Regions from separate parts of the Diaphorobacter sp. MNS-0 genome, predicted to be linked through region 2. Evidence: riboswitches for the same ligand, from Rfam matches in the RefSeq annotation. Region 2 holds a riboswitch; the other holds the start of a gene.
The links. A riboswitch is a leader RNA that binds a small molecule or an ion and turns the genes downstream of it on or off. The one in region 2 is predicted to bind glycine.
Positions count from the first base shown of each region.

Region 1 (15,045 bases), 1.5 Mb from region 2:
GCACGCTGCGCGTGTCGCGGCACGCCCATGCGTTCTTCCACTTCGGTTGCGCGGTGCAGGGCGTCACGCAGGTGGGCGACGCGCTGCACGTGGCGACGGCCAAGGGCACGTTTGCGTTCGACTTCCTGGTCCTCGCCACAGGCTTCGTGATCGACTGGGCACAAAAGCCCGAGTTCGCGCCGTTTGCGCGCCATGTGCGCACCTGGGGCGAGCGCTACCAGCCGCCCGCCGGCGATGAAGACCGCGAACTGTCCGACTCGCCCGACCTCGGCCCGGTGTTCGAATTCCGCGAGAAAGCCGCCGGCGCCTGCCCCGGCCTGGACCGCATCCACTGCTTCTGCTACCCCGCGGCGCTGTCACACGGCACGGTGTCGGGCGACATTCCCGCCATCAGCGACGGCGCACGGCGCCTGGCCAGCGGCATCGCCGGCCTGCTGTACCGCGAGGACGTGGAGCACCACTTCGCCGCGCTGCAGGCCTATGCCGAGCCCGAACTGCTCGGCGACGAATGGACGCCCGCCGACACCTCCCAACGCATCCTGCCTTCGCCATGACCGACACCATCGACCAGCTCGCCCGTTTGGGCCATGCCCCCCATGCCCAGGCCGCGCGCCAACAGCGCGCCAAGGCCATCACCGCCACCCAGGCCTGCGAAGACCTGCTGCTCGCGCCAGCACTGCCCGGGGGCCTGGCGCTGGCCGAGCGCCTGTCCGTGGCCCAGGCCGTGGCGGCCGCCAGCGGCGTGGCAACGCTGGCCGACCATTACGGCGCGCGCCTGGCCGGCCTGCCCGCCCCCGCGGCGGATGCCCGCTGGCAAGCCATCACGCATTTCACGCAGCTGCTGGCCACGCAGCCCGCTGCGGCCGACCGCGCGGCCCTGCTCGCCCTGCCCCAGGCGGGCCTCGCCACGCCGGACGTGGTGCTGCTCGCGCAGCTCATCGGCTTCGTGGCCTACCAGGCGCGGTTGGTGGCCGGCGTGGCGGCGCTGGCCGCCCTCGGCCCCGCGGGCACCGCAGCCAAGCCGGTCGCTGCCGCCACAACGCCAGAAGCGCCCTTCGTGCACCCCGCCAACCTGCCCCCGCCCGGCGAGCCGCTGCGCCTGGCCGGCTACACCAGCGAGACGCTGGACTGGAAGGCCTGGCTGCCCGTAGTGGACCCCGCCACCGCCAGCGCCGAGCAGAACGCCGTGCTGGACGCAAGCCACCCCAAGGCACGCACGTCGGACTTCTACCTCGTGCTGGCGCACCAGCCCCGCGTGCTGGCCGAGCGCTCAGAGGCGTTCAACGCCATCATGTATGCGCCTGGCGGCCTGCCGCGCGCCGAGCGCGAGGTGGCCACCACCGTGGTCTCGCGCATCAACGGCTGCGTGTACTGCGCGTCGGTGCATGCGCAGCGCTTCGAGCAGCTGGCCAAGCGCAACGACGTGATCGCGCAGATCTTCACCGACCCCGACAGCGCCGGCACCAACGCCCGCGAGCGCGCCCTGGCGCAGGCCAGCGCCGCGCTCACGCGCGCGCCCGGTGCATTCGGGCCGCAGCACCTCGCGCCGCTGCGCGCCGCGGGCCTGAGCGACCTGGAAATCCTGGACACGGTGCACGCCGCCGCGCTGTTCGCCTGGGCCAACCGCCTCATGCTCAACCTGGGCGAAGCGGTCTACCCCTGAGCATGCACCCAGCGCCCCGCCCTGAGAGCGTGTTCATGGTCTGAGGGTTAGCCCGCTGGGGGCGCCGCGCCCGGGCCGCTACGATGGCCGGCGCAGGAGAGCAAACGGCCATGTGCCGTTTCACCGAAGGCGCAAACTCCCATACACGCTCAGGTTCCGTACTGCACACCCACACAGCCGTCTGGAGAGCCGCCACGCCCGCCGTGGCGCACCGAAGGAGCAAGTGCCGCGCACGGTCCCGCGCGGCATGAATCTCTCAGGTACCAAGGACAGGGGGAGCGGCAGCCAGGCCATGTCGCGCCCGCTGTTCGCTATTCATTCAATAGCTGCTCGCGCTTGCCCTGCCTGCGCAAACCTTGAAAAAGGCTTGTAAACCATGCGCGTGATCGTTCTGGGCGCCGGCGTCGTCGGCACCACCTCTGCGTACTTCCTCCAGCAACTCGGCCACGAGGTCACCGTCATCGACCGGCAGGCTGTGCCCGGTGCGGAAACCAGCTTCGCCAACGGCGGCCAGATCTCGGTCAGCCACGCCGAGCCCTGGGCCAACCCCGGCGCGCCGCTCAAGGTGCTGCAGTGGCTGGGCAAAGAGGATGCGCCGCTCTTGTTTCGCTTGCGCGCGGACATGCGCCAGTGGCTTTGGGGCCTGCAATTCCTGCGCGAATGCACGCCCGCGCGCACGCGCCACAACATCGAGCAGATCGTGAGCCTGGGCAGCTACAGCCGCAGCACGCTGCAGCAACTGCGCACCGACACGGGCCTGCAGTACGACCAGCGCACGCAGGGCATCCTGCACTTCTACACCAGCGCCCAGGAGTTCGACGCCGCGCTGGCGCCCGCCGAGCAGATGCGTGCGCTGGGCTGCCACCGCCGCGTGGTGGATGCCGACGAGGCCGTGCGCATCGAGCCAGCCCTGGCCCACGTCCGCCCGCAGCTGGCGGGCGCCACCTACACGGCGGAGGACGAGTCCGGCGACGCCCACCTGTTCACGCGCGCGCTGGCCGGCGTGGCCCAGGCCGCGGGCGTGCAATTCCGCCTGGGCTGCCACATCACCGCGCTGCACCCGGCGGGCGGCGCCATCGACCATGTGGAGATCACCAACGAGGCCGGCGGCTACGAGCGCTTGCGCGGCGACGCCTACGTGCTGGCGCTGGGCGCATTCACCCCGCTGCTGGCCCAGCCCCTGGGCCTGCGCCTGCCCATCTACCCGGCCAAGGGCTATTCGGTGACGCTGCCGGTGCGCGACACGGCCGCCGCCTACCAGGTGAGCCTGACGGACGATGAGTACAAGCTGGTCTTCTCGCGCTACACCAGCGCGCAGGGCGACCGGCTGCGCATCGCGGGGACGGCCGAGCTCAACGGCTACGAGCGCGCGCTGAACGCCGTGCGCTGCGAAGCCATCGTGCGGCGCGTGGAGCAGCTCTTTCCCGGCGCGGGCGATGCCAGCCAGGCGCAGTTCTGGAGCGGCCTGCGCCCCGCCACGCCGAGCAACGTGCCGCTGATCGGCAAGACGCGCTACGGCAACCTGTTCCTGAACACCGGCCACGGCACGCTGGGCTGGACCCACGCCTGCGGCTCGGGCAAGTCCATCGCGCGCATCGTGAGCGGGCTGGAGCCGGAGCTGGACTTCGCGTTCTGCGGCCTGCCGCGCCCTGCTGCGGCGCCCCGCCCCGCCGTCATCGGCGTTTGAGCAAGCGCCACGGCGCTATGCATTGCATAGCTGCTTGCGCTTGATGGACGGGCGCTAGGGCCTGCTCACACTATTTTTGCCAGATGCGTTGCGATCAAAAAGGGCCAGGCGCAAGGCGCCAAACGAAGCTGGGGTGCTACCCCAGCGAGGCTTGGCAACGCCGCGAATGGCCCTTTTTGATCGCAACCCGGAGGGAACGGAGTGAAAACCGCGCCATTCGTCGTTGCCCTCCTAGCCAAGGCCCCGGCCTTGGCGTCGTCACGCGCCTAGATTGGCGCGGTTTTCACGCCATTCGCACTGGCAAAAATAGTGTGAACAGGCCCTAGAGGCCAAAAAGGCTTATAAAGCCCCGTCCGGCGCGACGAACACCGTCAGCACGCCCGTGTAGCCATAGAGCCGGTGCGCGGCGATTTCGCCGCCGGCGAAGAAGCCCGCCAGGGGCACGTCGCCCAGCGCATGGCGCACGATCTGCAGCTCGGCGCTGGGCCCACCGAAGTGCGGCCCGCCGCGGCCCGAACAACTCACATACAGCGCACCGCAAATGCGCCGGCCGCCCGCCGGCTCGGCATGCGGCGCGCTGCCTGCGGCGGGCAGCGCCTGCGCCTCTTCGAGTTGGGGCGATAGCTCCTCACGGATCTCGGCGCAGATGCGCATCAGGTCGGCACGGGCCGCGCCGACGTTGCGCTGGCAGAAGGCCAGGCGCATGCCCACCTCGACATGGTCACCCAGCGCCACGCCGCTGCGCGTCGCGTCCAGCCCGACGATGTGGCGCACGCGCGTGTCGGCGCCAAAGTGGCCCGTGCGCTGGCGCTGCGGCGCGTCCGCGTCCTCCAGCCCTGCCAGCGTGGCGCGCACGGCGCGCAGGGCGGCCTGGGCGTCGCCCTGCAGCGTCACGCCCAGCGTGTCCAGCAGCACGTCCAGCGCGGGCTCGCCGTCCAGCTCCAGCACCACGTTGTCCTGCGCGGCGGTGATGGCCGCCTGCGCGCCGATGGGCTGGCAGCCCTGCGTGACGCGCGAGACCAGTTCCACCTGCGCATCAAAGGCCACGCCCGACAGGCCGCCGTGCAGCACGCCGTCGCCCTCGCCGCCGGCGGGCAGCGCCAGCTGCACCTGCGCCCCGCGGCTGGCCACCACGCCGCCAAACAGGTAGCCGCTGCTGGTGCGGCCCGCCATCTCGGCCACCAGGTCCGCCAGTTCGGGGGTCTGGCCGTCCGCATGCACCAGCGCCGTGTGGGCCGCAAAGCCCACCCCGGCCGCATCGCCGTGCGCCAGCGGCGCCACGCCCGAGAACACGCGGTAGTGCGCGCGCGGCAGGTCGCACAGCATCAGCGAGAGCGCGGGTTCATCGAAATATTCGACGTTGTTGCCCGCCACGCCCACGCCGACCGCGCCTGCCCAGTCGGTGACCGTCGGCAGTTCGCGCCGCAGCAGGTCCAGCAGGGCCGCGGCATCGTCCGCGTAGTGGTCGGTGATGTAGAGCAGCCCCAGCGTGGGTGCACTGGCGTACTGGGGCAGCGCCATCTGCGCCCGCAGTTGCGCCAGCACCAGCAACGCGGCCATGTGCCACTGCGGATGGGTGGCGTGTGCATTGGGAAAGAGTCTCATGTGTCAGCCCTGCGATGGGGTACAGGCGCCGCCGCGCAGCTCAGCCTGCCGGCCGCCGCGTGCGGGACGCGGCAGCCTTTTGGGTGGGCGATGGTGCGGGGGCACGCTTGGCGCCCGCGCTGGCCGCGGCAGTCCGCTTGGCGGCCGGACGTGCCTTGTCGTTGGCCTTGTCGTTGGCCTTGCCGCCCGGTTGGGTCGCCGGCCGGGCGGCCGCCTTTGTGGAAGGCTTGCCGGCGGCAGGGGCGGGCGTTGCCGCAGGCGCCGCACCGGCGGCCTGCGCCGCCGCGCGCATGCCGTGCATGCCCTGCGCAGCCATCTGCGCCGCCATGCTGGAGGCGGTCTTGAGTGCGCCGCTGGCCATCTCGCGCGTGGCGTCGAAGGCCGCCTGGTGCGTGCCCGCATCCCGCAGGGCATGCGCGGCGATCTGCTGGAACTGGCTGGTCAGCGCACCCCACCATTGCATCGGGTCGGCCACGCCCTTGGTCTGCTCGGGCGCGGCCTCATCGTCCGGTGGTGTTCGCGCGCTGCGCGCCGCCGAAGCGTCATTGGCCGGGGACGGCGCCTCCGGTGCAGGTGCAGGTGTGGGTGGAGAAGTGAACGGGAACGCGGACGGTGGCTCGGCGGCTCGTGCGGCGGGCCGCTCCTTGTCCTGGCCTGCGGCGGCGCCGAAGCTCGCGGCCAGGTCGCCCATCGCCACGTTCATATCCTGCAGCGTGGCCAGCGTCATCTTCTGCACCTCCAGCGCCTGCACGGTGGCGGCCAGGGCGCGCGCGTTCTGCTCCAGCCAAAACTGCACGGCCTTGAGGTCCTGGATGCGCTTGTCCAGCTCGTCCACACTCACCGTGGGCGCCACCCAGCCCGACAGCCCCGGCATGGTGGGCATACCCGCCGCAGCGCCCTTGGCCAGGTTCTGCAGGAAATCAAATCCCGGGACGAAACGCCCGAAGCCGAAAGGGGTGCTATCGCTCATGGCCTGCTCCTGGTGCATCAGGGAATGGTTGCACAGCTTACCCGCATGCGCGCCACCCGTGCGGCATGTGCGTGCCCTGTGCCGTCCACAGGCCCGCGATAGCGTGGTTTTCTCGCGCAAACCCGCATGAATAGGGCACCCCACGCGCACAGACAGCGCCTAGAATCCGATCACCAGCCTGGCTGGCCTGCTTCTATACACCTTACAACGATCCGACATCATGGCAACTGCAAAGAAGACCACCGCTCCGGTGAAAAAGACCGCCGCCAAAAAGGCTGCGGCACCTGCCAAGAAGGCAGCCGCCCCCGCAGCTCCTGCTGCCATCAAGCCCGTGAAGGAAGCCTTCACCAAGACCGCGCTGATCGCCCACCTCGCCACGCAGGCGGGTGTCGAGCCCAAGGCCGCCAAGGCCGTGCTCGCCGCGCTGGAGACGGCCATCCTGGCTTCCGTGCACAAGAAGGGCTCCGGCGAGTTCACGCTGCCCGGCCTGCTCAAGATCGGCCTGCAGCAAGTGCCCGCCAAGAAGAAGCGCTTCGGCAAGGACCCGTTCACCGGCGAAGAGCGCTGGTTCCCCGCCAAGCCCGCATCGGTCAAGATCAAGACCCGCGCACTGAAGAAACTCAAGGACGCCACGCTCTGACACCGTGGCGCGGGTTTCGCAAAAAAAGCAGCCTCCGGGCTGCTTTTTTTATGCCCGAGCGGCCCAGGGCGCACGGCCGCGGCGCCTTGTATCTTTAAACCAGACCAGCGCGGTAGAGTCTGAACGCCGTTGAGGCGGCCAGACCGGCCCGTGCAGTTTGGTAGGCGCTGGGGTGATAGAGCCCGTGACTGAGTACAGAACGCATGGCCGCCGCGCTGGTCTTCGTGAAGCCCGAACGGTTACGCGCGCCTTGATTGAGCGCGCATGCACAAGCAAGGGATCTGAAGATCATGTCTGTTACCTCAGTGACGGTGGGCATCGACGTGGCCAAGGCGCACGTGGATGTCTGTGTGCTGGGCGCCAAGAGCAGCGCCCAGCGGTTTGACAACGATGCCGAAGGCCACTCGGCGCTGGCGGCTGTCCTGCAGCCCCTGGACGTGGGTCTGGTGGTGATGGAGGCCACCGGCGGCTACGAGGCCGCGTTAGCGTGTGCCCTGCAGGCCACAGGCCTGCCCGTGGCGGTCATCAACCCGCGCCAGGCGCGCGACTTCGCCAAATCCATGGGACGCCTGGCCAAGACCGACGCGGTGGATGCGCGCACGCTGGCCGAGCTGGCAGCGGTGCTGCTGCGCCGCGACGATCTGCAGCGCTTCTTGCGCCCCCTGGCCGATGAGCGCCAGCAGTGGCTCGCGGCCCTGGTCACGCGCAGGCGCCAGTTGCTGACCATGCTCCATTCGGAGCGCCAACGGCTGCAGATCACGCCCAAGAAGCTGCACGCCAGCATCGAGGCCATCGAGGCGGCGATCAAGGCGCAGCTCGATGAGATCGAAGAGCAGATGGTCACGCATGTGCGCGAGCACTTTGGGGAGCTCGACACGCTGCTGCAGTCGGCTGCGGGAGTCGGCCCGGTGGCCAGTGCCACGATGATTGCCGAGCTGCCAGAGCTGGGCCGGCTGAACCGGCGCGAGATCGCTGCATTGGTGGGCGTGGCGCCCATGGCCAATGACTCCGGCGGCAGCAAGGGCAGGCGGCGCGTACAAGGCGGGCGCTTCGAGATCCGCCGCGTGCTGTACATGGCAACGCTCAGGGCCACCCGCTACAACCCGGCCATCAAGGCCTTCTACGAGCGTCTGAAGGCCGCTGGCAAGTTGCCCAAGGTCGCCCTGGTCGCTTGCATGCGCAAGTTGCTCACCACGCTCAACGCCATGGTGCGCACTGGAAAACCTTGGGACAAGTCGCTTCATTGCGCTTGACTTCGAAGACGGTTACTCAGTCCGGCAACGGCTGCAGGTACAGCTGCGCCAGGCGGCTGCGTGCAGCATCGTCCACGCCCAGTCGACGCTCCAGGTAACGCTGCACGCCGCCGTGGTCCTGGTCAACGGCTTGCAATGCGGCCTCCAGGAAGTCCTCCTGCACGCGCCAGATCACGTTCAGCACCTCCTGCGGCGCAGAGCTGACCAGCCCCGCGGGCCGACGGTACAGCGCGTTAGTCAACAGGTAGTCCTGCATGACCACCTCGCGCGACACGCCGAGCGCCAGCAGAATCAGGGCCGCGGCGAAACCGGTGCGGTCCTTGCCCGCAGTGCAGTGAAAGACCAGGGGGGAATCCTCTGCCAGCAACTGCTCGAACAAGCCCGCAAACTGCTGCGCGTTGTCGGAAACAAAGGCGCGGTAGGTGTCCTGCATCAGCCCTACCGCAACGGGTGCCGTGATCTGTTGGCCCGCTACCGCCAGTTCCTTGGCGCGCTGCACGACGGTCGGCTCGATCGGCAGCGCGTGATAGCGCACCTGCGGCAGCGCATACGACTGGGCCGCGCTCTCCACCAGCCCGCGGAAGTCCACCGAGCGGGTCAGCCCCACACCGGCCAGCACCTGCGCGTCCTGCGGTGTCAGGGCCGCCAGATGATCGGAGCGGAACAACCGGCGCCAGCGTACCGTGCGTCCATCCAGCCCCCGATAGCCTCCCAGATCACGGAAGTTGGACGCCCCCGTCAGCGAAAGCGTGCGTGAAAAGTCTTGCATCCGGTCACTGTAGTTCAAAGCCGTCACACGCTCATGACACATGAGCGTACATGCAGCCCGAAGTGTCGCCCTGCGTAGAGCTGCCCGCAGCGCGTGATCTTTGGGGCATGGGAGAGTGCCTGGCTTCTGTACCCCCGCGCCCGTGCCTGCAGGTACTGGCTCCCAAAGAAAGGACTACCGTCCCGCGAAAGAAACAAGGCCCCGAATCACGGAGAGGTCCTGTGCAGCGCTGGAGGATGAGGACACGCAACCACTGCGTCGTTCCATGCAGCGTGGCAGTGCAGAAACAAAAACGCCCAACCGAGTGGTTGGGCGTTGTATGTGGTGGCCTGGGACGGAATCGAACCGCCGACACAAGGATTTTCAATCCTCTGCTCTACCAACTGAGCTACCGGGCCTGAGCCTTGAATTATAGCCCGAGAAATCGGGGCATGACGCCAAGCTGCAAAATTTTTGCCAATTCACGCGTTGCGTTTGTTGCGCCCGAGGTCCACCCCCAATTGGCGCAGCTTGCGGTAAAGATGTGTGCGCTCCAATCCTGTTTTTTCGGCGACGCGTGTCATTGAGCCGCCTTCGCGGGCGAGATGGAATTCAAAGTAGGCTTTTTCAAAACCGTCGCGCGCCTCACGCAAGGGTCGGTCGAGATTGAAGCCCTGGTGGGACATGGGCGCCTGCTCCATCACCGCAACAACAGGCGCAGGAGCCGGCGCGCCATTGGCAATGGCACCGGTTGTTGCGGGTGCAGGTGCGGTGTTGGTCTGGGCCGGCGCGGCAGCGCTTGCTGGTGGCTGCGCCGTACTGCGTGCCAGGCCCTGCTCCACTGCCTTGAGCAGCTTCTGCATGGTGATGGGCTTCTCGAGAAAGGAGAAGGCACCGATGCGCGTGGCTTCCACGGCCGTGTCGATGGTGGCGTGGCCGCTCATCATGATCACTGGCATGGTCAGCGTGCCGGCCATGGCCCATTCCTTGAGCAGCGATACGCCGTCGGTATCGGGCATCCAGATATCCAGCAGCACCAGGTCATAGCTGCCATTCAAGCGCGCGTTGCGGGCCTGCGTGGCGTTCTCGGCAAGGTCGACGCTATGCCCCTCGTCGTTCAGAATTTCTGACAACAGGTCCCGGATTCCCAGTTCGTCGTCGACCACCAGAATATTTGCCATGTGTGTAAATGCACCCTTGCTGCACGTGCGGTGTTGTTAGAGCGCCACCGCCGATTCAGGGGCGAATGATAGCGACACTTGTGCGCCCTTCACCACGCCGTCTTCCACGCGGTTGACCAGATCGATCCGCGCGCGATGTTCATCCGCGATTTTTTTGACGACGGCCAGCCCCAGCCCGGTGCCCCGCGGCTTGGTCGTGACGTAGGGCTCGAAGGCGCGCTGCAGGATGTGTGGAGGAAAGCCCGGCCCGCAGTCCGACACCGTCAGCCGCACACGTTGCGCGGATGCACTCCAGCGTGTGCTGATGCGCACGGGCGGCGGTGGAACGCCCCCCTGCTCGGCCGCCTGCTGTGTCGCGTCCTGAGCGTTCTGCAGCAGGTTGTGCACCACTTGGCGCAATTGCTGGGCATCGCCCGAGATCGCGGGGCAGCGCGGGTCCAACTCGGCCTCGACCGGCACCTGCGCGGTCTCGGCGCCATACAAATGCAGCACATCGGCAACCAGTGCGTTCAGGTCCAGCGTGTGCAGTTCCGCAGACGGCAGGCGCGCGTAGTCGCGGAATTCATTGACCAGCCGTTTCATCGCATCCACCTGGTCCACGATGGTCTTCACCGACTTGGTCAGCACGGCCTGCTCTGCCGCAGGCAGCTTGCCTGAGAGCTTGATCTCCAGACGCTCGGCCGAGAGCTGGATCGGCGTCAGCGGGTTCTTGATCTCGTGCGCCAAACGCCTGGCGACCTCGCCCCATGCCTGGGCGCGCTGCGCGGAGACGATTTCGGAGATGTCGTCGAACACCAGCAGCCGCGCCTCGTTGGGCAGTTGCGCGCCGCGCGCCACCAGGCTGGTGCCTTGCGTGGTGACGCCACCGCCCGCCGCGTGCAGCTCAAAGGTCTGCTGCCAGTGGTCCAGACCGTGGTGGTCACGATCCTGCAAAAAGGTATCGAAGTGCCGCTGCACGGCCGCCGCGAAATCCGCCAGCCCCGGCACCTCAGCCAGCGGCCGTCCTTCGTAGGCCGCCAGTGGCGCGCGCAGGACACGGGTCGCACCAGGGTTGGACGACTGGACAATGCCTTTTTCATCCAGCACGATGACTCCCGACGTGAGGTTATCCAGGATGGTCTGCAGGTGCCCGCGCGCCGCGTCCAGCGCGCTCAGGCTTTGCTCGACCGTGCCGCGGGCGTCCGCAAGCTGCTGCGTCATCAGGGCAAAAGAGCGCGTCAGCCCGCCCAGCTCGTCCTTGGTCTGCAGCGCGGCCTTGGGGGACAGGTTGCCTGCCGCCACCTCGCGCACGCCGTCGGCCAGCACCAGCAGGGGCCGCGCAAGCTGGTTGCCCAGCACCACGGCGAGCAGCACCGCGCCAAAGACGGCAAGGAACAGGCTCAGCGTCAGCGTGCCGATGTACATGCGCCGCAGCCCGCCGCGCGCCAGCGCGCGTTCCTGGTATTCGCGGTTCGCTTCCTGCACCGCAATGGCGTTAGCGACCAGCGCCTGGGGCAAGGGCACGGTGGCCTGCACGAAGCGCGGCTCGGCCAGCAGACCCACGCCGGGGTTGGCCACCAGCACCAGCGCGCGCACGCGCGCGTTCTCCGCGGCCAGCGGGTCGGTGATGTCGTCCAGGCCCTCGATCTGGAAGGTGACGCGGTCTTGCCGCGCCATGCGGAACTGCTGCGCGCTTGGCCGCTCGGGGTTGAGCATGTAGCGCGATTGCCCGGTGCCGGCGACGGGCTGGCCCGCGGCGTTCCACAGCACGAGGTCGGTGGCCCCCAACTGGTCCCGCATGCGCTCCAGCACCAGGCCCGCGGCCGCATCGGGCACCTGGGCCAACTGGCTGCTGGCGGTGCGCGTCTTGGAGGCCAGGTCGCTGGCAATGGTGTCGAGCGTGACGCGCGCCAGGCTCACACCGGCGGTCAACGCGCCCTCGACCTTGACGTCGAACCAGCTCTCGATGGAGCGCGAGACGAACTGGTAGGACACCACGTAAATCAGCAGCCCGGGGATCACGCCCACCAGCCCGAAGATGCCCGCGAGCTTGAGCAGCAGCCGGCTGCCGAAGCGCCCCCGCCTCAGGCGCACCACCAGGCGCAGGGCGCCCCAGACCAACACGGCCAGCAGCACCAGCGCCACCAGTACGTTCACGCCCAGCAGCCAGGCGAAGTTGCGTTCGTACAGGTCACGGTTGTTGGTGGCCAGCGTCAGCAGGAACAGCAGCACCAATGCGATGGCACACATCAGCCCCGTGCCGAGGCCCAGCGCCCATCGCACGGCGCGTGCGCGTGTCTCTGCGCGGCGGGCCGAACCCGCGGGACGCGGATCGCCCGCTTTCACCGCGCAGCCTCCACCACGCTCAGCGGCACGCTGCGCGCAAGCACCATGTTCCAGCCCGAGCGGCCCACCGCACCGATCTGCAAGGGCCGGGGCAACTGCGAGGTATCCAGCCGGAACTGGAAATTCATGACGTAGGTCACGCCTTCATCGACCTGCCCCTCGTCGGCGATCTTCCAGCGCGCGATGCGCTGCATCGATGCCAGCGCATCCTGCAGCGTGTCGAAATTCTGGCCCAGCGACACGCCCAGGCCCGACGGTGCAAAGGGCGTGGACGACTGCACCACACGCCAGCGCCGCGTAAGGGGCTGGTAGCTCAACCGCAGAAAACGGCTGGCCTGCGCCACCACTTTGTCGGACCAGTACCAGCGCTGGCGCACCACCTCGGCCTCGGTGATGAAGAACACGGAAATGCCCTTGTAGAGCGCATCCTTGACGAGTTCGGGGAGTTCCAGCTGCAGCGTGGCCGACAGATACAGTCCTTCGGGCAGCGGGTCGAGTTGCAGTTCAACAATCTCGCCGTGCTGTTGGGCGTAGGCGGCGGGAATGACCGCGCTCCACAGCGCCAGCAGACAAACCAGCGCGGCCCACAGCCACCCCGGCCTGCGCAGACCGGCACGTTCAGGCGGGGGCCTTGTGCAACAGGGCGTAAAAGAAACCGTCGTGTTCACCCGGCCCATTGTCACGGAGCCCGTCGCGCTTGTCTGGTCTGCCGGGGAATAAATGGCCCGGCGACGGCAGCAGGCGTGCGTCAGTGTTGTGCGCAAGAAACGCTGCGATCTGCCCGTCGCCTTCGGCCCGGAACACCGAACAGGTGCAATACAGCAGCCGCCCGCCGGGGCGCAGCAGCGGCCACAGCGCCGCCAGCAGACGCGACTGCTGCGCGGCCAGCTGGGCCACGTCGCTCTCACGCCGCAGCCAGCGCACGTCGGGGTGGCGGCGCACGATGCCCGAGGCGGTACAGGGCGCGTCGAGCAAGATCGCGTCGAACGGCTCACCACCGCTGGCCTGCTGCCACCAGTCGGCGGGCACGGCGGCATCGGCCACCAGCACCTGGGCACTCAGCCCCAGGCGATGCAGGTTGTCATGGATGCGCTCGGCGCGTGCCGCATCCACCTCCAACGCGGTGACCCGCCAAGGGGCCCGCAGTGCGGCGGCCCATTCCAGCAAATGGGCGGTCTTGCCGCCGGGGGCGGCGCAGGCATCCAATAAGCGCAGCGGCTGCGCGGCGTCCAGCCCGTTGAGCAGCAGCGGCGCCGCCATCTGCGCGGCGGCATCCTGCACCGAGACAACACCCTCTGCAAAGCCGGGCAGTTGCTGCACCGGCACGGGGCGTGCCAGCGCCAGCCCTTCGGGGCCTACCGCCATCGCTTCAATACTGATAGCTTCTAACGCTTGCTGGTAAAGCGCTGGAGTGCTTTTTGACTTAGAAATCCGCAGCACCATGGGCGCGGGCGCATTGTTCGCCTGCAGGATCTGCTGCCACTGATCGGGGTGGTCGCGGCGCAGGCGCTGGATCCACCATGCGGGGTGGTTCCACACGGCGACCTCGTCGCCCTGCGTGGCGGCCACCAGCGTGTCGCGCTCACGCAGGAAGCGCCGCAGGCAGGCGTTGACGAAAGACGCCTGCGCCCGCGTCGCGGGGTGGCGCTTGGCGGCCTCGACCGCCTGGTTGACCAGGGTGAACGGCGCGTAGGGAGCGGCCTGCGGGTCCCAGGCCAGTGCCAGGGCGGTGCACAGCAGCGCATCCACCCGCGGCGGTGGGTTGCGGGGTGCCAGCTGGCGGCGCAAGGCCTGCGCGCGCCCCAGGTGGCGCAGCACCTGGAACAGCAGCGCCTGCACGCCGGGGCGCAGCGCGGCAGCCGTGGTCTCCAGCGCCACGGTGCCCGACTGCCCTGCGCGCACCGCCTGCAGCGCCAAGGCGGTGGCGTCCAGCAACTGGCTCAACGCAACCGCGGGAGCCCCCTGCGGCGGGATGGAAGTAGGCTTGTTCACAGCGTCTGCGCCTTCTTGAAGCCGAACAGCCACGCCAGCAGGCTGGCGGGAAACTGGGCGATGGCATGGTTGTACTGAGCCACGGCATCGTTGAACAGGCGGCGCGCCTCGTCGCTGTGCAGCGCCACCTGTTCGCGCCGCACCACCCATGGGGCGAGTGCAGGGGGTGCCACACCTTCGCTCACCTGCGCGGCTTCGCGCACAACGGTCTGCCAGGCGTTCTCCAGCACCTGCGATGCGGCCGCCAGGGCGGCGGCGGCGCCGCTGTCCAGCGGGCGCGCGCGCGCTACTGCCAGCGAGGCGCCGAGTTGCGTGGCCGCGGCCCAAAGGGCGGCATGGGCGTCGTGCGCGCCCGCCGCCGGCGCCGGTTCGTCGCCCACGATGGCCTGGACCGCGCCAGGCGCTCCGTGCGCAGCCTCGTACTCACCCAGCAGGGCAATCCAGCGCACCATGTGGGTGTCCAGCCCGCCAAAGGCCTGCAGCGCCGCGGATCGCAGGCGGATGAGCCGGTTGTAGGCGCCCACGGCCCAGAACAGGAACAGGGCGAGAAGTATCCAGGTGGTCAACATGTTCACAGCCGGGGCTTCGCGCCAGCGGGCACGGCCCCTGCCAACCGAGGGATTGGTAACACGACAAAAAAGAAACTCCCGGCCTGCCGGATGGGCAAGCCGGGAGCGTTCAGTACCCGCATGCGAGAGGCGGGACTGGCAACGGCTTAATCAGCCGTGTCGGCGCTGCCGTCGATCTCGGCGGCTGCGTCGTGGGTGCCGGCAGAGGCCAGCTCGGCGGCTTCGGCATCTGCGATGGCGCGGCGCTCGGCCTCGTCCATGGCGTCCTTGGCCTTGCGCGCCTGGTGGTAAGCCAAGCCCGTGCCGGCGGGGATCAGACGGCCCACGATCACGTTCTCCTTCAGGCCGCGCAGCTCGTCGCGCTTGCCCATGATGGCAGCCTCGGTGAGCACGCGGGTCGTTTCCTGGAACG
Region 1 covers NZ_CP080761.1:3,611,088-3,626,132, forward strand. Annotated here, with positions in the region: gene K2L43_RS17120 (NAD(P)-binding domain-containing protein) at 1-554, shown strand, start outside; gene K2L43_RS17125 (peroxidase-related enzyme) at 551-1,663, shown strand; glycine riboswitch at 1,835-1,946, shown strand; gene K2L43_RS17130 (D-amino acid dehydrogenase) at 2,040-3,350, shown strand; gene K2L43_RS17135 (FIST N-terminal domain-containing protein) at 3,690-4,955, opposite strand; gene K2L43_RS17140 (PhaM family polyhydroxyalkanoate granule multifunctional regulatory protein) at 4,996-5,925, opposite strand; gene K2L43_RS17145 (HU family DNA-binding protein) at 6,146-6,565, shown strand; gene K2L43_RS17150 (IS110 family transposase) at 6,856-7,818, shown strand; gene K2L43_RS17155 (tyrosine-protein phosphatase) at 7,835-8,587, opposite strand; tRNA gene K2L43_RS17160 (tRNA-Phe) at 8,910-8,985, opposite strand; gene K2L43_RS17165 (response regulator) at 9,049-9,747, opposite strand; gene K2L43_RS17170 (ATP-binding protein) at 9,784-11,976, opposite strand; gene K2L43_RS17175 (DUF4390 domain-containing protein) at 12,069-12,680, opposite strand; gene rsmB (16S rRNA (cytosine(967)-C(5))-methyltransferase RsmB) at 12,691-14,064, opposite strand; gene K2L43_RS17185 (LemA family protein) at 14,061-14,633, opposite strand; gene rpoC (DNA-directed RNA polymerase subunit beta') at 14,780-15,045, opposite strand, start outside.
Region 1: another riboswitch for glycine. It lies ahead of K2L43_RS17130 (D-amino acid dehydrogenase); the one in region 2 lies ahead of gcvT (glycine cleavage system aminomethyltransferase GcvT).

Region 2 (15,045 bases):
TCTGCGCCATCCTCATTTCCACCGGCCATAACCCCTACGTGGCCACGGTGGCCGCCACCGCTGCAGGGGCTGTTGCCGGTCTGGTCACGGGCTGGCTGAACGTGCGCCTGAAGATCATGGACCTGCTGGCGTCCATTCTGATGATGATCGCGCTGTACTCCATCAACCTGCGCATCATGGGCGGCCCCAACGTACCGCTGATCAACGACGAGACGCTGTTCACCTTGCTCCAGCCGCCGGGCCTGGACGACTATTGGTCGCGCCCGATGATCCTGCTGGTGATCGTGATCGCGGCCAAGCTGTTCATGGACTGGTTCTTCGCCACCGAGCGCGGCCTGGCCATCCGAGCCACCGGCTCCAACGCGCGCATGGCCCGCGCGCAGGGCATCAACACCGGCGCCATGGTGCTGCTGGGCATGGCCGTATCCAACGCGCTGGTGGCACTGGCGGGCGCGCTGTTCGCGCAGACGCAGGGCGGCTCGGACATTTCCATGGGCATCGGCACCATCGTCATCGGCCTGGCCGCCGTGATCGTGGGCGAGAGCATCCTGCCCTCGCGCCGCCTGGTGCTGGCCACGCTGGCCGTGATCATCGGCGCCATCGTGTACCGCTTTTTTATCGCGCTGGCGCTCAACAGCGACTTCATCGGCCTGAAGGCCCAGGACCTCAACCTGGTGACCGCCGTGCTCGTGACCATTGCGCTCGTCATCCCGCAGCTCAAGCGCAAGCTGGCCGCAGGCGGCCGCTGAAAGGAAGGCTCTCCCCATGCTGAGCGCACAAGACCTCTTCATCACCTTCAACCCCGGCACGCCCATCGAAACGCGCGCGCTGCGCGGCATGTCGCTGGACATCCCGGCGGGTCAGTTCGTCACCGTCATCGGCTCCAACGGGGCAGGCAAATCCACCTTCCTGAATGCCATCTCGGGCGACCTGTCGGTGGACACCGGCCGTATCGCCATCGACAACCAGGACGTGACGCGCCAGCCCGTGTGGGAGCGCGCCCGCCGCGTGGCGCGCGTGTTCCAGGACCCCATGGCCGGCACCTGCGAAGACCTCACCATCGAGGAGAACATGGCCCTGGCCCAGCAGCGCGGCACGCGTCGCGGCCTGCGCGGCGCCGTCAAGCAGTCTGAACGCGCCATGTTCCGCGAACGCCTGGCCACGCTGGGCCTGGGTCTGGAGAACCGCCTCACCGACCGCATCGGTTTGCTGTCGGGCGGCCAGCGCCAGGCCGTGAGCCTGCTCATGGCGGCATTGCAGCCCTCGCGCATCCTGCTGCTGGACGAGCACACCGCCGCGCTGGACCCACGCACGGCCGATTTCGTGCTGCAGCTCACGGCCCGCATCGTGGCCGAGAACCAGCTCACCACCATGATGGTCACGCACAGCATGCGCCAGGCGCTGGACGTAGGCCAGCGCACCGTCATGCTGCACCAGGGCCAGGTGGTGCTGGACGTCTCGGGCGACGAACGCGCGCGTATGGACGTGCCCGACCTGCTGCAGATGTTCGAGAAGGTGCGCGGCGAGAAGCTGGCCGACGACGCGCTGCTGCTCGGCTGAGCTCCATCACGCTCAGAAAAAGATAGCTGCTCGCGCCAATTTCATGGACGCGAGCAGCTTTTTTCTTTCATACACCCAAAGGCAGGTCTGCCTTCTTCAGCGTGCGCAGCACGAAGCTCGACTGGCTGTGGCGTATGCCCTTGATCTTGTAGAGCTTCTCGCGCAGCAGGCGCTCATAGTCGCGCGTGTCCTTGACCACCACGCGCAGCAGGTAGTCGTACTCGCCCGACACCAGATGCGCCTCCACCACCTCGGGAATGCTGGCCAGCACCTCGCCGAACTTCTCCAGCGTGTTGTCCGAATGGCTGTCCAGCGTCACCTGCACCAGCACCGTGTCGCCCAGCCCTAGCGCCAGCGGGTTCAGGCGCACGGTATAGCCTTCGATCACGCCGGCCTCCTCCATCTTCTTGATGCGGCCCCAGCACGGCGAGGGGCTCAGGCCGACGGCGGCGCCGATCTCTTGCAGGCTGGCGCGTGCATTGCCTTGCAGGACGGAGAGAATTTTTCTGTCTAGGCGATCCATGTGCTGCATTATTCGTGAAACCTAGATACCACAGAAAATTTTTCTTCAATGTAGGTTTTTATAGAGAAATTCAGCAAATTCATCCACAACCCGCGGCGCATACTTCTTTTCCATCAAGGCGCTCTTACCGGGGCGCACGACATTGACGAGACCCCGCCCGGTTACCGCTGGGCGGGGACTTGGCAAGACGGGCCAAGGCGGCCTTCTCAAGTCCCCGCGCAAACCCCTATGACCTGCGTCATGTTGCATTGCCATAATTTTTCGGCAGCACCCGCAGATTCACAGGAGACAACATGCAGCTGACCAAACTTGCGCTGGGCCTGGGCTTGGCACTGGGCATGGCCGCAACGGCCTTGGCACAAACCACAATGCGCATCAGCATCTCGACGGCGCAGAACTCCCACCAGGGCGTCGCCATCGACACGTTTGCCAAGGAGGTCGAAAAGCGCACCGGCGGGCGCTACAAGGTGCAGACCTTCTACAACGGCGCGCTGGGCGGCGAGCGCGAATCCATCGAGGCGGTGCAGTTGGGCACGCAGGAGTTGGCCTTCAGCTCCACCGGTCCGGTGCCCAACTTCGTGCCCGAGACCAAGATCCTGGACGTGCCCTTCCTGTTCCGTGACAAGGCCCACGCACGCGCCGTGCTCGACGGCCCGATCGGCCAGGACCTGCTGAACAAATTCGATGCCAAGGGCTTCAAGGCGCTGGCCTGGGCGGAGAATGGCTTTCGCCACATGACCAACAGCAAGCGCGACGTGAAGACGCCCGAGGACTTGAAGGGCCTGAAGATGCGCACCATGGAGAACCCGGTGCACATCGCCGCGTACAAGGGTTTCGGCATCATCACCACGCCCATGGCCTTCCCCGAGGTGTTCACAGCCCTGCAGCAGGGCACGGTGGACGGCCAGGAAAACCCCCTGCCCGTCATCATCTCGGCCAAGTTCGACCAGGTACAAAAGCACCTCTCGCTCACCGGCCACGTGTACTCCCCCTGCCTCTTCGTGATGAACAAGGCGGTGTTCGACAAGCTCTCACCCGCGGACAAGCAGGCCTTCATCGACGCCGCCAAGGAGGGCACCAAGGCCAACCGCGCTCGCGTGGACGAGGACGACGCCAAGGGCGTGGCCGACCTGCGCGCCAAGGGCATGACGGTGATCGACGATCTGGACAAGTCCAAGTTTGTCGCCGCGCTCGCGCCCGTGAACGCGCAGTTCGAGAAAGAGTTCGGCAAGGCCAACCTCGACAAGATCCGCAACTACAAGTGACGCTCACTTTTCAGTAGCTGCTACCGCCCGTGGATCATGCGCCACGGGCGTTTTTATTCATATTTTCGTGAGTGCGCATGAAAACCTTCTTCCTCTCCTGCGAGCGCTGGAGCACCGCCGTCGCCATGTGGGGCGCCTGCGCCATGCTGGCGCTGGCCTCGGCGCTCGGCATGTTCCAGATCCTGATGCGTTTCGTTTTCGAAGAGCCGGCCGAGTGGACCGAGGTGCTGATCCGCTTCAGCCTGATCTGGATGGTGTTTCTGGCGATTCCCATGGCATTCCGGCAGGGCGCCATGGTCAGCGTCGACGTGCTCTACCGCTGGAGCCCGCGCCCGCTGCGCCGCGTGCTGGACTGGGTGGTGTGCCTGGCAGCGCTGGCGCTCATCGCCGTGATCATCTGGTGGGGGTGGGATTACGCGCGCCGCGGCGGCGTGCAGTCGATGGCAGGGCTGGAGTCGGTTTCGATGTTCTGGGCCTATCTGGCCATGCCCGTGGGTGGGCTGTTCAGCATCCTCGGCATCGTGGGCAATCTGATCGACCCGCAGCGCCATGAACTGGAGACTGCCCAATGAGCGCCGCGCAGAGCCGCCTCAAGCAAGCGAGCGGCCTCCTCGGGGGGCGGCGGGTACATGAAATGACGCGCGTGGGGGCCCTATGACCACGGTCATGATCTCCACCATGGTGCTGTGCTTCGCGCTCACCATCTCCGTGGCCGTCTCCATCGGGCTGGCCTCCATCCTGGGCATACAAGTGGCGAACGCCAACATGCTGATCTCCGTGAAGGAGATGTTCGCCTCCATCAACAAGTTTCCGCTCGCAGCCATTCCGTTCTTCATCCTGGCGGGCAACCTCATGGAGACCGGCGGTATTTCGCGCCGGCTCGTGGAGTTTGCCAAGAGCATCGTGGGCGGCGTGCAGGGCGGCCTGCCCATGACCTGCGTGCTCACCTGCATGATCTTCGCGGCCGTCTCAGGGTCATCGGTGGCGACCACGTTCGCCATCGGCGCCATCCTGATTCCTGCGCTCATCAAGCATGGCTACCCCACCAGCTACGCGGCCGCGCTGCAGGCCACCAGTGCCGAGCTGGGTGTGATCATCCCGCCGTCGATCCCCATGATCCTGTACGGCGTGGCGGCCGAGGTATCGATCGGCGAGCTGTTCATCGCCGGCTTCGGCCCCGGCATCCTGATCAGCGGTGCGCTGATGCTGTTCGTCTGGGTGTATTGCAAGTACAAGGGCTGGGGCAAGCATGACGGCGACGGGCGCATGCCCTTCGGCCGCGCGCTGCTGCAGGCGGGCTGGGCACTGCTGATGCCAGTCATCATCCTGGGCGGCATCTACGGCGGCGTGTTCACGCCCACCGAGGCCTCTGCCGTGGCCGTGTTCTACGCGCTGGTGGTGGGCATGCTGATCTACCGCGAGATCCGCGTCGCGGACCTGTTCGCCATCCTACGCAAGTCGGCCATCTCGTCGGCGGTGATCATGTTCATCATTGCCAATGCGGGCCTGTTTGCCTTCCTCATCACGCGCGCTGGCGTGCCGGACGCCATCGGCCGCTGGCTGCAGGAGGTGCTGCAGTCGCCCGCGCTGTTCCTGCTGGGCGTGAATGCCGCGCTGTTCGTGATCGGCATGTTCATCGAGACCAGCGCCGCCATCATCGTGCTGGCGCCGATCCTGGCGCCGGTGGCCCAGCACTTCGGCGTGGACCCGGTGCACTTCGGGCTGATCATGGTGGTGAACCTGGCGCTCGGCATGATCACGCCACCCTTCGGCGTGAACCTGTTCGCGGCGTGCACGGTGGCGCGCATCTCTCTGGATCGCATCGTCGCCCACCTGCTGCCGTTCGTGGGCGTGGTCCTGCTGTGCCTCCTGGTCATCACCTACGTGCCATCGCTTTCATTGGCCCTGCGTGATCTCGTGTACGCAAAATAGATAGAATCCGTCCCGTCAGGAGAGAGTCCGCGCCCCTCAGGGCCGGGCCGCCGAAGGCGCAGGCAGCAGCCGAACGCTCAGGCAAAAGGACTGGCGACACGCCCGCAGGGATGCGGGTGTTTCCCTTGCTGGAGAGAGGCCGCAGCAGCATGCGGCCCACCGAAGGAGCAAGCCCCGCGACATGCCATGCAGGCGGGGTGAATCTCTCAGGTAAAGCGGACAGCGGGGCAAATCGGCGATCGAGAGATCGCTCCACCATTTGCCTTCGCCCATTGCCATGTCCGCCATGTCCGACCTGCTCACCACTCCCCTCAACGCCCTGCACATCGAACTGGGCGCCCGCATGGTGCCCTTCGCCGGCTACTCCATGCCCGTGCAATACCCCATGGGCCTGATGGCCGAGCACCACCACACGCGCACGGCGGCCGGCCTGTTCGACGTGTCGCACATGGGGCAGCTCAAGCTGGTCGGCCCTGACGCCGCTGCCGCGTTCGAGACGCTGACGCCCGTGGACGTGGTCGACCTGCCCGTGGGCAAGCAGCGCTACGGCCTGCTCCTCAATGACGAGGGCGGCATCATCGACGACCTCATGTTCTTCCGCATGGCGCAGGACGAGCTCTTCGTGATCGTCAACGGCGCCTGCAAGGTGGGCGACATTGCCCACATCCAGGAGCGCATCGGCCAACGCTGCCAGGTGATTCCCATGCCCGACCAGGCCCTGCTCGCGCTGCAGGGCCCACAGGCGGCTGCGGTGCTCGCGCGTCTGGCACCAGGCGTGGACAAACTGGTGTTCATGACCGGCGGGCATTTCGACATCGCGGGGGCGCAGTGCTTCGTGACGCGCAGCGGCTACACCGGAGAGGACGGCTTCGAGATCTCGGTGCCCGCCACGCAGGCCGAGGCCCTGGCGCGCACGCTGCTGGCCCAGCCCGAGGTCAAGCCCATCGGCCTGGGCGCACGCAATTCGCTGCGCCTGGAAGCCGGCTTGTGCCTATATGGCAACGACATCGACACCACTACCACCCCACCCGAAGCCGGCCTGAACTGGGCCATCCAGAAGGTGCGCCGTACAGGCGGCGCGCGCGCTGGCGGTTTTCCCGGTGCCGACAAGGTGCTGGCCCAGATCGACAGCCCGGCCACCCTCACGCGCAAGCGCGTGGGCCTGGTGGCGCTGGAGCGCGTGCCCGTGCGTGAGCACACCGAGTTGCAAAACGAGTCGGGCGAGCGCATCGGCGAAGTCACCAGCGGCCTGCTGGCCCCCACTGCCGACAAGCCCATCGCCCTGGCCTACGTAATGCCCGCCCATGCCGCCCCCGGCACCCGTATGAACGCCATGGTGCGCGGCAAGGCCGTGCCCATGGAAGTGGCTGCCACGCCCTTTGTTCCCACACGCTACTACCGCGGCTGAATTCACCACGGCGAACTGCCACCGCGCCCAGGTCAGCCCGGCTACAGTGCGGGCTGACCACTCTCAAACCTTTTCCTTCCACCTCTTCTTCCCGGAGCCCCCCATGAGCATTCAGTTTTCCAAAGACCATGAATGGATCAACGCAGCCGACCCGGCCGCGGCCGTCGTCGGCATCACCGTCCACGCGCAGGATGCGTTGGGCGATGTGGTGTTCGTGGACCTGCCCGCGGTGGGCACCACCTTTGCCCAGGGCGACGTGGCCGGTGTGGTCGAGTCCGTCAAGGCCGCTGCCGATGTCTACATGCCCGTGTCCGGCGAAATCGTCGAGGTCAATGAGGCCTTGCGCGCCGACCCGTCCCTGGCCAACTCCGACCCGCTGGGCGCCGGCTGGTTCTTCAAGGTCAAGCTCAGCGACGCCGGCCAGCTCGCCGGCCTGATGGACGAAACGGCCTATACCGCCTTCGCCCAGAACGCCTGATGCACCCGCGGCGCCGTGCACACGGCGCCGCCGCACCGCCCCATCGCTCTTGAGACTGGTCCCTCGCCATGCAGATGCCCTCCCCCCTGCCCCTGGCGGCGCTCGAAAACGCCGCTGAATTCCTGCCCCGCCACATTGGCATCGACGCCGCCGACGAAGCACACATGCTGTCGGTGATCGGCGAGGCTTCGCGCCGCGCGCTCATTGATTCCATCGTGCCGCGCTCCATTGCGCGCCAGCGCCCCATGGACCTGCCCGCGCCGGCCACCGAGGCCGCAGCGCTGGCTGAACTCCAGGCCATTGCGTCGAAGAACCGCATTCTCAAGAGCTTCATCGGCCAGGGCTACTACGGCACGCACACGCCGGGCGTCATCCTGCGCAACGTGCTGGAAAACCCTGCCTGGTACACGGCCTACACGCCCTACCAGGCCGAGATCTCCCAGGGCCGCATGGAGGCGCTGCTCAACTTCCAGACCATGGTGTGCGACCTCACGGCCATGCCCATCGCCAACGCCTCCATGCTCGACGAGGCCACCGCTGCCGCCGAGGCCATGACGCTGGCCAAGCGCTCGGTCAAGTCCAAGAGCGACGTCTTCATCGTGGCCGGCGATGCGCACCCGCAGACCATCGAAGTCATCCAGACCCGCGCCGCCCCCATCGGCATCACCGTGGTGGTGGCCAATTCCCAGGAGGAATGGCAGGCGGCCCTGGCCGGCGACTTCTTCGCCGCCCTCATCCAGTACCCTGCCAGCAGCGGCTGGGTGCAGGACTGGCAGGCCGACGTGGACGCCATCCACGCCAAGCAGGCCGCCGCCATCTTCGCTACCGACCTGCTGGCGCTCACGCTGCTCAAGGCCCCCGGCGAGTGGGACGCCGACATCGTGGTGGGCTCCACCCAGCGCTTTGGCATGCCCATGGGCGCCGGCGGCCCGCACGCCGCCTTCATGGCCTGCCGCGACGAATTCAAGCGCAGCCTGCCCGGCCGCCTGGTGGGCGTGAGCGTGGACGTGCACGGCAAGCCCGCCTACCGCCTGGCGCTGCAAACGCGCGAGCAGCACATCCGCCGCGAGAAGGCCACGAGCAACATCTGCACGGCCCAGGTGCTGCCGGCCGTGATCGCCAGCATGTACGCCGTGTACCACGGCCCCGAGGGCCTCACGCGCATCGCCCGCCGCGTGGCGCGCTTCACCGCCATCCTGAGCCGCGGCCTGGCGCAGCTGGGGTTCACCAGCCGCCACCATGGCTCGGCCTTCGACACACTCAGCCTGCACACCAAGGATGCTACGGATTCAATAGCTGCTCGCGCAGTCCAGATGGGCGCAAACCTGCGAAAAGCCTGGAATGAATACCTGTGCATCTCGCTGGACGAGACCACCACCCGCGCCGATATCGAGCTGCTGTGGAAGATCTTTGCGCGGGACGGCCAGCAACTGCCCACCATCGAGGCGATGGACGCCGCCGGCGCACCGGCGCTGTTCCCGGATGCTCTGGCGCGCACCAGCCGCTTCATGACGCACCCGGTGTTCAATACCCACCATTCCGAAACCGGCATGCTGCGCTACATCCGCCAGCTGTCCGACAAGGACCTGGCGCTGGACCGCACCATGATCCCGCTGGGCTCGTGCACCATGAAGCTCAACGCCACCAGCGAGATGATCCCCATCACCTGGCCCGAGTTCGCCCACGTGCACCCGTTCGCCCCGGCCGACCAGCTCGAAGGCTACCGCCTGCTCGACGAGCAACTGCGCGCCTGGCTGTGCCAGGCCACGGGCTACGCGGGCGTCAGCCTGCAGCCCAACGCAGGCAGCCAGGGCGAATACGCCGGCCTGCTGGCCATCAAGGGCTACCACGAGGCCCGTGGCGAGAGCCACCGCAAGGTCTGCCTGATCCCCAGCAGCGCGCACGGCACCAACCCCGCCAGCGCCCAGATGGTGGGCATGCAGGTGGTGGTGACCAAGTGCGACGAAAACGGCAACGTGGACATGGCCGACCTGCAGGCCCAATGCGAGAAGCACAGCGCCAACCTCGCCTGCGTGATGATCACCTACCCCAGCACGCATGGCGTGTTCGAGACCCAGGTGAAGGCCTTGTGCGAGCTGGTGCATCGCCACGGCGGGCGCGTGTATGTGGACGGCGCCAACATGAACGCCCTGGTCGGCGTGGCCGCGCCGGGCGAGTTCGGCGGCGACGTGAGCCACCTGAACCTGCACAAGACCTTCTGCATCCCCCACGGCGGCGGCGGCCCCGGCGTGGGCCCGGTGTGCGTGGTGGAGGACCTCGTGCCCTACCTGCCCGGCCACGCCACGGGCGGCATTGCTTCCAAAACAGGAGCTGTCAGCGCAGCTCCCTTGGGCAATGCAGCCGTTTTACCCATCAGCTGGATGTACATCCGCATGATGGGCGCCGACGGTCTGCAGGCCGCGACCGAGACAGCGATCTTGAGCGCCAACTACATCAGCGCGCGCCTGAAGGACCACTATCCCACGCTGTACGCTTCCGCCAACGGCCATGTGGCCCACGAGTGCATCCTGGACCTGCGCCAGTTGAAAGACACCAGCGGCGTGATGGCCGAGGACGTGGCCAAACGCCTGATCGACTACGGCTTTCACGCACCCACGCTGTCGTTCCCTGTGCCCAACACGCTGATGGTGGAGCCCACCGAGAGCGAGACGCTGTTCGAGCTGGACCGCTTCATCGACGCGATGATCGCCATCCGGCGCGAGATCCGCCAGATCGAGGCCGGCACCTGGCCGCAGGACGACAACCCCCTCAAGAACGCGCCCCACACGGCCGAGTGCCTGCTGGTAGCCGACTGGCAGCACCCCTACCCGCGCGATGCGGCAGCCTATCCCGTTGCCGCCCTGCGCCAGAACAAGTACTGGAGCCCCGTGGGCCGTGTGGACAACGTCTACGGCGACCGCAACCTGTTCTGCAGCTGTGTTCCGGTGAGCGAACTGGGCTGACGGCCTGCTCCGCTCAGGCATTCACAACGGCCCTACCATCGGGCCTTTGTTGCTTCTGAACGTTTGACCCATGCGCCCCCCTCTCGCACTGCTTGCATCGCTTGCCCTCGCCTCCGCAGCCCAGGCGCAGGCCCCTGCCGTCACCACCGGCAGCGGTCTGGTCTATGAGTCGCTCAAGGACGGCAGCGGTGAATCACCCAAGGCCACCGACACCGTCAAGGTGCACTACCGCGGCACCTTCCCCGACGGCAAGGAGTTCGACAGCTCCTACAAGCGCGGCGAGCCGACCGAGTTCCCCCTGAACCGCGTCATCCCCTGCTGGACCGAAGGCGTACAGCGCATGAAGCCGGGCGGTAAGGCCAAGCTCACCTGCCCGCCGGCGATTGCGTATGGCGCGCGCGGCGCGGGCGGCGTGATTCCGCCCAACGCCACGCTGAATTTCGAGATCGAGCTGCTGTCGGTGCGCCGCTGAACGAGGCAGCGGCACCGGCCTGTGGGGCACCAGGCAGACGCGTACACTGGCAGGCCTGCGGATTGCCCGATTCCCATGAGCCGCCCCGACCTGTCCCTGCTGTTTCCCGCCGCGGAGCCTGCCTCGTCCCCCCCTGAGCAGCCGGAGCGCCGCGGCCCTCAACGGGCCAGCGGCGACGTGGCCGAGCTGATTGCGCAGCTGCGCGCCTCACAGGCCGAGCTGGAGGCGCAGAACCAGGTGCTGCGCTACAGCCAGGCCGCGGCCGAAAGCGCTTCCGAGCGATTCGAGGCCCTGTTTTCCAGCGTGCCGCTGTCGCTCATGGTGGTGGACGAGCATGACATGGTGGTCCAGGCCAACTCCATGGCACAGCGCTCGTTCCAACCGCGCGAGACGGACCGCCCCCTGACGGCACTGATGCCCTTCGTGAGCGACAGCCACGCGCCGCGTGTGCGCGAGGCCTTCGACCAGGCGCGGGCCGTGGGCACGGCCGAGGCCACGGAGGTTGTGTTCCACATCAGCGAGGGCCGCCACATCACTGGCGACCTGCACATCGCGCGCATCGAGTCGCGCTCCGAGCAGGACGCGCCGCTCACGCAGTTTCTGTGCGCCGTGATCGACCAGGGGCCGCTGCTGGCCGAACGCCAGGCCCTGCAGCGCAGCGCACAGGAGCTGCAGGAGCGCAACGTGCAACTGCACACCAGCGAGCGCCGGCTGGAAGCGGTGATCAACTCCGCGCTCGACGCGATCATCTGCGTGGACCAGCACGAGCGCATCACCGTGTTCAATCCCACGGCAGCGATGCTGTTCCAGTGCGCCACCAGCGACGCGCTGGGCAGCCCGTTGAGCCGTTTTCTGCCCGAGGCCCAGCAGGTGCTGGCGTTCGCGCAACTGACCACGCAGGCGGCGCTGGGGGAGATGACGGCGCTCACGGCATCGGGCCGCGAGCTGGCGGTGGAGATCAGCGTGTCGTTCGAGCGCCATGCGGAAGGCGAGACCACCACCGTGTTTGCCCGCGACCTCACGGCCCGCAAGCGCGAAGAAGCCCGCCGCAACGCGCTGGAGGGACAACTGCGCGAGTCGCACAAGATGCAGGCCGTCGGCACCATGGCCGGCGGCATCGCGCACGACTTCAACAACATCCTGCATGCGATCCTGGGCAACGTGGAGCTGGCCAAAGCCGATTGCCCGCCCGGCACGCCGATGTACGAAAGCCTGCTGGAGATCGACAAGGCCGGCCGGCGCGCCCGCGACCTGGTGCGGCAGATCCTCACCTTCAGCCGCAACGAGCCGCCCAAGCGTGCCGCCGTCACCCTGGCAGAGGTGGTGCACGACACCGAACGGCTGCTGAGGGTCACGCTGCCCCCTGAGATCGAGCTGACCGTGCATGTCCCCCCCGACCTGCCCCCCGTATTGGCGGATGCCACGCAGGTGGAGCAAGCGGTGCTGAACCTGTGCACCAACGCCGTGCACGCCATCGGCAGCCGCCGTGGCCGCATTCGCGTGGATGCTGCGCTGATCCAGCCCGACCAGCGCATGCGCGAAAGCCTGGGCCTGAGCGCGGGCGACTACGTGGCCGTGCGCGTGCATGACAACGGCCCGGGCATGGACGCCGCCACCCAGTCGCGCATCTTCGAACCCTTCTTCACCACCAAGCCCGTGGGCCAGGGCACCGGCCTGGGACTGGCGGTGGTGCACGGCGTGATGCGCACCCACGGTGGTGGCGTGGACGTGCACAGCGCACCCGGCGAGGGCAGCCGCTTCACGCTGTACTTTCCCGTGGCGTCGTACTCCATGGTCGCCGCCCTGCCGGAAGTTCCCGCGCCGGTCGCGCCCGCCAGCCCGCCCGCGGTGGCGCCGGCAACAGACCGTCTGCTGCACGTGATGTACGTGGACGACGACCAGGCGCTGGTCTTTCTGGTGCAGCGCCTGCTGCGCCGCCGCGGCTACGAGGTCAGCGGTTTCACCGACCCGCACCAAGCCACAGACGCCCTGCAGGCCCACCCCGAGCGCTACGACCTGCTGGTGACGGACTACAACATGCCGGGCTACTCGGGCCTGGATCTCGTGCGCGCGGCCCGCACCATCCGCAGCGACCTGCCAGTGGCCCTGGCCTCCGGCTATGTAACGGCGGAAATCGAACAGGCCGCGCTGGCCGAAGGCGCACGCGCGCTGATCCACAAGCCCGATGACGTGGAAGAGCTGTGCGCGACCGTGGACCGGCTGGCCCATGGCGGTTGAGTTGACAGCGCCGCAGGCCGTACAGACGGCGGGGGCGCATGCACCTTTGCAGGGTATGCCGGCCAGCCCATCAGAGGGCGTCCGCAGCGTGCACGTGGACGACACGCTGCTGGTGCTGGACAAGCCCTCGGGATTGCTGTGCGTGCCCGGACGGGGCCCCGACAAGCAGGATGCCTTGAGTACGCGTGCCCAGGCGCTGTGGCCCGACGCGCTCATCGTGCACCGGCTGGACCAGCCCACGTCGGGACTTGTGCTCATGGCGCGGGGCGCCGCGATGCAGCGGGCCCTCAGCCACAGCTTCGCCCAGCGGCTGGTGCACAAGCGCTACCGCGCCGTGGTGGCGGGCCGCATGCCGCCGCCCGACCCTGCGCACGCGGACGGCTGGGGCGAGATCGCGCTGCCCATCGCGGCGGACTGGGAACGCCGCCCGCTGCGCGTGGTGGATGCCACGCACGGCCAGCCCAGCCTCACGCGTTGGCGCGTGCTGGCGCACGACGCCGCCCGCGACACCACCTCCGTGGAGCTGGAACCCGTCACCGGTCGCACGCACCAGCTGCGCGTACACCTGGCGGCACTGGGCCACCCCATCCTGGGCGACCAGCTCTATGCCGATGCGTCGGTACAAGCCCGCGCACCGCGCCTGTTGCTGCACGCCTGCGTGCTGGAGTTCGCGCACCCGCTGCAGGGTGGCTGGTGCGCGTTTGCCTCGGCACCGCCGTTTTGATCGCCGCGTGCGTGGCCGTTACCATGCCCGCATGACGCAACACCTCTACATCCTCACCGGCGGCTCGCGCGGCATGGGCCTGGCCATGGCACACCAGTTGCTGAAACCCGGCAACACGCTGATCAGCCTGGCGCGCAGCACCTCTGCGCCGTTGTCCACGGCCGTGCCGCAGGGCGCGACGCTGGAGCAATGGAGCGTGGACCTGGCCCAGCCTGCGCAGGCCGCTCAGCGCCTGCGCGAATGGCTGGCCACGCAGCCTGCCTGCCGATACGCCAGCGCCACGCTGATCAACAACGCCGGCGTGATCCCGCGCATCGCACCGCTGTCGGCATGCGCCAGCCCGCAGGACATGGCCGAGCTGTCCAACGCGCTGCGCGTGGGACTGGAGGCGCCGATGCTGCTGACGGCCGCCTTCCTGGGCGCGACCGAAGGCTGGGCTGCACCGCCCCACTCCGTGGCGCGCAGGGTGCTGAACATCTCTTCGGGGCTGGGGCGTCGCGCCATGGCGTCGCAGTCGGGCTACTGCGCGGCCAAGGCCGGCATGGACCATTTCACGCGGTGCCTGGCGCTGGACGAAGCCGCCAAGCCCCACGGCGCCAAGGTATGCTCGCTGGCTCCCGGTGTGATCGACACCGACATGCAGATCCAACTGCGCGGCGCCAACCCGGCCGACTTTCCGGATGTGCAGAACTTCGCCGCCCTCAAGACGGGCGGCATGCTCACCTCGCCAGACGCCGCGGCTGCCCGCGTGCTCGCCTGGCTGCAGCGTACAGACTTCGGCGCCAACCCCGTGGCCGACGTGCGCGAGGCCTGATGCCGTGCCCCGGCGCAGTGCAATCATTACTATGCATTTTGTAGCTGCTAGCGCTTATCCAATAAGCGCTAGAGCCTGATTTGATTCAAAACCATTACAGGAGAAAACCATGTCCCGTGACGTCGTCGTAGTCAGTGCCGTGCGCACCGCCATTGGCACCTTTGGCGGTAGCCTGAAGGACGTTCCGCCCACCGAGCTGGGCGCGCTCGTGGTGCGCGCGTCGCTGGCACGCGCGCAAGTGGACGGCAAGGACGTCGGCCATGTGGTGTTTGGCCACGTGGTGAACACCGAACCCAAGGACATGTACCTCTCGCGCGTGGCGGCCATCCAGGGCGGCTGCGCCGAGGGCACGCCCGCGTTCAACGTGAACCGCCTGTGCGGCTCGGGCTTGCAGGCCATCGTGTCGGCCGCACAGACCATCCAGCTGGGCGATGCCGACGTGGCCATCGGCGGCGGCGCGGAGGTGATGAGCCGCGCACCCTACGCGAGCCTCGCCAGCCGCTGGGGCGCGCGCATGGGCGACTTCAAGATGATCGACATGATGATCGGCGCCCTGCACGACCCCTTCCACAACATCCACATGGGCGTGACGGCCGAGAACATCGCCGCCAAGTGGGGCATCACGCGCGAAGACCAGGACCGCCTGGCCGTGGAGAGCCACAACCGTG
Region 2 covers NZ_CP080761.1:2,085,194-2,100,238, forward strand. Annotated here, with positions in the region: gene K2L43_RS09980 (ABC transporter permease) at 1-749, shown strand, start outside; gene K2L43_RS09985 (ABC transporter ATP-binding protein) at 766-1,560, shown strand; gene K2L43_RS09990 (Lrp/AsnC family transcriptional regulator) at 1,628-2,083, opposite strand; gene K2L43_RS09995 (TRAP transporter substrate-binding protein) at 2,377-3,348, shown strand; gene K2L43_RS10000 (TRAP transporter small permease) at 3,426-3,920, shown strand; gene K2L43_RS10005 (TRAP transporter large permease) at 4,003-5,280, shown strand; glycine riboswitch at 5,287-5,379, shown strand; glycine riboswitch at 5,399-5,513, shown strand; gene gcvT (glycine cleavage system aminomethyltransferase GcvT) at 5,558-6,688, shown strand; gene gcvH (glycine cleavage system protein GcvH) at 6,792-7,166, shown strand; gene gcvP (aminomethyl-transferring glycine dehydrogenase) at 7,235-10,129, shown strand; gene K2L43_RS10025 (FKBP-type peptidyl-prolyl cis-trans isomerase) at 10,200-10,601, shown strand; gene K2L43_RS10030 (ATP-binding protein) at 10,677-12,839, shown strand; gene K2L43_RS10035 (RluA family pseudouridine synthase) at 12,895-13,563, shown strand; gene K2L43_RS10040 (SDR family NAD(P)-dependent oxidoreductase) at 13,595-14,377, shown strand; gene bktB (beta-ketothiolase BktB) at 14,487-15,045, shown strand, end outside.